Kribbella sp. NBC_01245: one gene and its partner. The protein of the gene in region 2 interacts with the protein of the main gene of each other region in a pairwise test. Links are inferred from orthologs where the notes say so. Each region holds a gene or a part of one and is shown on either strand. Other genes may lie near its edges.

What was found. Proteins that work in one complex are often made in the same cells at the same time.
Region 1: the proteins of ftsZ (region 2) and rlmN interact in binary tests that used the Escherichia coli proteins (3 or more experiments, as listed by UniProt). The link is inferred for Kribbella sp. NBC_01245 from one-to-one orthologs.

Annotation. Positions count from the first base shown.
Region 1 is NZ_CP108487.1:8,602,380-8,605,230, forward strand. It holds rlmN (23S rRNA (adenine(2503)-C(2))-methyltransferase RlmN), read left to right. Parts: upstream 1-792; coding sequence 793-1,911; downstream 1,912-2,851. Other genes in the region: OG394_RS39660 (WD40/YVTN/BNR-like repeat-containing protein), read left to right, coding at 1-749; OG394_RS39670 (DivIVA domain-containing protein), read left to right, coding at 1,915-2,478; OG394_RS39675 (nuclear transport factor 2 family protein), read right to left, coding at 2,494-2,673; OG394_RS39680 (DUF1304 family protein), read right to left, coding at 2,746-2,851.
Region 2 is NZ_CP108487.1:2,454,131-2,456,947, reverse strand. It holds ftsZ (cell division protein FtsZ), read left to right. Parts: upstream 1-572; coding sequence 573-2,063; downstream 2,064-2,817. Other genes in the region: OG394_RS10825 (S41 family peptidase), read left to right, coding at 2,751-2,817; OG394_RS10830 (ArsR/SmtB family transcription factor), read right to left, coding at 2,190-2,693; OG394_RS10840 (cell division protein FtsQ/DivIB), read left to right, coding at 1-349. UniProt on the Escherichia coli protein: Essential cell division protein that forms a contractile ring structure (Z ring) at the future cell division site. The regulation of the ring assembly controls the timing and the location of cell division.

The sequences.
Region 1 (2,851 bases), 6.1 Mb from region 2 along the record:
CGCACGATCTCGGTGTCTCGGGCGACTATTGGTGGACCTCTGGTGGTTCGCAGCGATCGATCCAGTCGAGCGAGGACGATGGCAAAACGTGGACCCCCCATCAGGCACCAGGGGTGATCCGGGCGGTCTACGGGCAAGGCAGTACCCCGATCTTCAAAATCGGCACGGGCTCGGACATGCACCTCTACCGAGGCGGCGGCTCGCCGTACTTCACCCGGATCGAGCCGGGTCTAGGCCGGGCGCACGACTACTCCGTCTGGGGCCGGGCCGTCGCGAGCGGCGACGTCAACGGCATGGTCGGAGTCGTGGTCAGCAACTCCGACCACAAACCCCGGATGACGCCCTGCAAGACCACCTCGATCGATACCCAGGTGTCCGCGGGACCGGGTGACGTGATCTGGCTGATGTGTCCCACCTCGGCCTCGGCCGGACCGACGTTGATGCTGTCGTCCGACGCGGGCAAGAGCTGGAAGACGGTCACCAGCAACGTGCCGCGGCCCGGCGCGGTGAACCACATCGCCGCGATCAGCGCGGACGCGGCGCTCTACTACGCCGGCCCGACCAGCAAGGCGACGCGGGTCCGGGTGGATGGCGGCACCCGCGAGGTGGTGATCACCGGCATGGCCGAGGTGGGTGATCTCTACTTCCAGACGTCGTCGGTGGGCTACGCGAGCAGCTATGGCCGGTTGATGCGGACGACCGACGGTGGTCTGACCTGGAACCGGGTGACATTCCCCGCTTTCGAGTAGGTGAATTTGTGAACGGAGGCCGGGGCAGGGACAATCGGTGAAGATGACTACCTCCCTGCCCTTGGTTTTCGATGAGCCGCGCCGTGCCAAGAAGCCGCCGCGGCACCTGGCCGACCTCAGTGGCGAGGAGCGCAAGACCGCGGTGACCGCGCTCGGGGAGCCCGCTTTCCGCGCGAACCAGCTGTCCAACCACTACTTCTCCCGGCTGACCGACGATCCGGCGCAGATGACCGATCTGCCGGCCGCGACCCGGGACAAGCTCGTCGCTGACCTGATGCCGCCGCTGCTGACCCGCGTGCGCGACATGGAGTGCGACAACGGCACCACCCGTAAGACCCTGTGGAAGCTGCTCGACGGCTCGCTGGTCGAGTCCGTGCTGATGCGCTACAAGGACCGGACGACGATGTGCGTGTCCTCCCAGGCCGGTTGTGGCATGGCCTGCCCGTTCTGCGCGACCGGCCAGGCCGGGCTGACCCGGAACATGAGCACCGCCGAGATCGTCGAGCAGGTCGTCGACGGCGCCCGCGCCCTGGCCCGTGGCGAGATCAACGGCGGACCGGGTCGGGTCAACAACATCGTCTTCATGGGCATGGGCGAGCCGATGGCCAACTACAAGGCCGTGATCGGCGCCGTCCGGCGATTCACCGAGCCGTCGCCCGAGGGCCTGGGCATCTCGGCTCGTGGCGTCACCGTCTCCACCGTCGGCCTGGTGCCGCGGATGAAGCAGCTCGCGACCGAGGGCATCCCGGTCACACTGGCGTTGTCGCTGCACGCGCCGGATGACGAGCTCCGCGACGAGCTGGTGCCGATCAACAACCGGTGGAAGGTCGACGAGGTTCTCGACGCCGCCTGGGGATACGCCCAGCAGACCAAACGCCGCGTCTCCATCGAGTACGCGATGATTCGCGATATCAACGACCACGCCTGGCGAGCCGACCTGCTCGGCGAGAAGCTCGCGGCCCGCGGCGACTGGGGGTGGGTGCACGTCAACCTGATCCCGCTGAACCCGACGCCCGGCTCGAAGTGGACCGCCTCCGACCCGGCCGATGAGCGCGAGTTCGTCCGGCGGCTCGAGGCGCACGGCATCCCCACCACCGTCCGCGATACCCGCGGGCAGGAGATCGACGGCGCCTGCGGCCAGCTCGCCGCCGCGGGCGACTGAGCCTTGCTGCGCCCAGACTTCGCCGTACGGCGGACCGGCGAGCGCTATGACCGCGCCGACGTCGATGCCTTCGTCAATCGCGTGCTGGCCGCCACCGAGCGCGGCACGCCGTCCGGCCCGGAGCTGACCCGGCCCGAGCTCACCCGCGCCGACGTTCAGAACGCCACCTTCGGCCGGCCGTTCTTCGGTCCGGGTTATGCGGCCGAACAGGTCGACGACTTCCTGTCGCAAGCGGTGAGCTGGCTGCCGGCGGACGAGCCCCCGCACCGCACGGCCCACAAGACGACCGACCACACGACCCACCGCCCAGAGCAGAGCGACCCGGTGCAGTTCGAGCCGCCGCAGTTCTCGCCGGTGCGGCTCCGGGCGGCGTACGACATGGACGAGGTCGATGACTTTGTCGACCGGGTGATGGCCACGGTCAATCGCCGGCCGGTCGATCGGCCGGTCACCGATCGCGACGTGCGAGAGGTCGCGTTCAGCGTGGTCCGGGTGCGCGAGGGCTACGAGATCGAGCAGGTCGACCTCTTCCTCGACCAGGCCGAAGACTGGCTCCGCCACCCCTGAGCGTCGTCCCACCGCTCATCCGCCCAGCAGGTCGGTATAGAACGCCCGGATCTCCGTATGCCCTGCCGCGATCCCTCCACCCGGCAGAGCCAGCACGGCCGTCGGCTCGTAGAGCGCGACAACCGCCTCCACGTCGCCGGCATTGATGTGCGCCACCAGCAAACGCGCCAAGTCTTCCGGTACGGCGGCAACCATCGGAACCTCCTTGCTCGACCTTGTCCGCCAAACCGTAGACAAGCCCACCGACAGTTCTCGAAAAGCGAGGAATCAGGCGAGCGCCGCCACGAGAAGTGCGGCCGCCGGCAGACCCTCCATGATCGAGTTGAGCCAGAGTTTTCGTTGCGACGCGACCAGCACGAAAGCTAAGAAGACG
Region 2 (2,817 bases):
CTGGGAGCTGGTCGACGCCACCGGCAAGGCGTACCGCACGATCGACACCCGGCCGCCGGGTTTGCCGCAGGCGGTCGTCTCCGGCGTACGGCGGGCGGTGACGGTCCGTTCGATCGTGACGGTTTCGGCCGCGTTGCCGGATGCCCTGCGGGCCCGGGTGATCTCGATCTCGGCCGCGTCGCCGGACTCGATCACGCTGAATCTGGCTGCCGGGGTGAAGGTCGTCTGGGGCAGTGCCGATGACAGTCCGCGCAAGGCCGAGGTACTGAACGTGCTGATGCGGCGAGATGCGAAGGTGTACGACGTGTCGGCGCCGGATCTCCCTGTCACCAAAGGGGAAAAGAAGTAATCGTCACATCCCGGCACCGTGCGGCGGGGCGCGTGGACATTGCCGGATTCGGTCCCGTACCGTGCGGCGTAATCTAAAGTTGACATAAGTCTAACCATCAAGTTGAGGTCGAGTCTTTACATCGGCGAAGATCTCGAAGGCTCCTGGTGGTGTTCGGGAGCAGGCGCAGCTCGGACGGCCATCCGGCCATAACGGGAACAGAACGAGGCGAGAGGCGCGGGACGTGGCGGCACCGCAGAACTACCTGGCACTCATCAAGGTCGTCGGCATCGGCGGAGGCGGCGTCAATGCCGTGAACCGGATGATCGAGCACGGTCTGAAGGGCGTTGAGTTCATCGCCATCAATACCGACGCTCAGGCGCTTTTGATGAGCGATGCCGACGTGAAGCTCGACATCGGCCGTGAGGAGACCCGTGGTCTCGGCGCGGGCGCGAATCCGGCGATCGGCCAGAAGGCCGCCGAGGACCACGCGGAGGAGATCGAGGAGGCGCTCAAGGGCGCCGATATGGTCTTCGTCACCGCGGGTGAAGGCGGCGGTACCGGCACCGGTGGTGCGCCAGTGGTGGCCCGGATCGCAAGGTCCCTGGGCGCTTTGACGATAGGTGTCGTCACGCGGCCGTTCTCCTTCGAAGGAAAGCGGCGCGCGACCCAGGCAGAGGACGGCATCGCCACCCTCCGCGAAGAAGTCGACACCCTGATAGTGATTCCGAATGACCGCCTGCTGACCATCAGTGACCGGGCAGTCTCTGTGCTGGACGCCTTCAAGCAGGCCGATCAGGTGCTGCTGCAGGGTGTTTCCGGCATCACCGACCTGATCACCACCCCGGGCCTGATCAACGTCGACTTCGCGGACGTCAAGGCCGTCATGTCGAACGCCGGCTCCGCGCTGATGGGCATCGGCTCGTCGCGTGGTGAGGACCGGGCCGTCGCGGCAGCGGAAGCGGCCATCTCGAGTCCGTTGCTTGAGGCAAGCATCGAGGGCGCGCACGGTGTGCTGCTGTCGATCGCGGGCGGTTCCGACCTGGGCCTGTTCGAGATCAACGAGGCCGCCCAGCTGGTCTCGGAGTCGGCGCACACGGACGCCAACATCATCTTCGGCGCGGTCATCGACGACGCTCTCGGTGACGAGGTCCGCGTGACGGTCATCGCCGCCGGCTTCGACGGCGGTATGCCGAAGCGTCGCGAGCAGGCCATGAACAGCGCCCGCCCGCAGTCCACCTCGCGTCCTGCCGCCCCGGCTGCTCCGGCCACTCCGCCGCCTGCGGCCCCGATGACTCCTGCCGCTCCGGTTTCAGGTCAGACGCCTCCGGCAGGTGCTGGTTGGCCTTCGACCTTCGCGGGCAACACGCCGTCGTCGAACGGTGCCGCTCCGGCCGCGCCCGCACCGACGCCGTCGGTCTACGGCGGTCCGGTGACGCCTGCTTCGCAGACCTCCGACGACACGGTTCCGGTGCCGACAGCCGGTACGACGCACTCGGCCCGGCCGCAGACCAACGACCCGGCCCGTACGCCGCCGCCCGCCCAGCCGTCGCACCAGCCCCCGCAGCCGCACCAGCCGCAGCCGACTTCCCAGCCGGCGCCGCAGTCGAACCCGCAGTCCACCCCGCCGCCGTACCAGCCCCCGGCCCCCTCCACCCAGCCCCTCCGCCAGGGCCCCACCCGCAAGCCCCCGGTCGAAGACGACGAACTAGACATCCCCGACTTCCTGAAATAGCCCACGCGGCCTGAATTTTTGGCGTTCATTCGTCGGAATCCGCCCTCTCAGCTAGGCGGACCCGCACAGGTCCGCTGACGTTAGAGGGCGGATTCCGACGAATGAACGCCAAAAATGCGTCATGCTTTACGAAGGCGTCTGGTAGACCGTGGCGACGATGCCGTAGCGGGATTCGCCGGGGCCGGCGTCGGGGAGTTCGTCGATGAGTGACTCGAGTCGGGCCGATAGCGCTTCGGCTTGGGACTTTGTGAGGCGCTGGTTGCGGAGCTTCAGCAGCAGGGTCTCGGTCGCGTTCTCCAATTCCCCGGCGACGGCCTGCAGTGTCGGCCCGACGGTCGCGCGCTCGGCCTCCGGGCTGAAGGTCAGCATCCTGGCGCTTCGCCGGTAGTACTGCTCGGTCCCACCCCGCACCTGCCGGGTCTCGACCACCCGCACCATGCCGGCCTCACGCAGCACGCCGAGGTGATGCGCCACATTGCCCTTGCGCGTATTCAGCGATACCGCGAGCTGGCTGATCGTGGCCGGCTCTTGCCCAAGGGCGAACAGCAGCCGGTGCCGCATCGGATGCCCCAACGCCTTGAACTGCTCGGCTGACGCGACCTTCAGCTCCGGATCCATCTCGTCTGTCACCAATCAAGCGTCAAATACTCTTGACGCTTTGTCAAGGCCGGTGCTCTACTGCTCGACATGACCTCTGCCCACGAAATCATCGAAAAGCTCGCCGACCTGGTGAGCGAGCACTACGTCTTCCCCG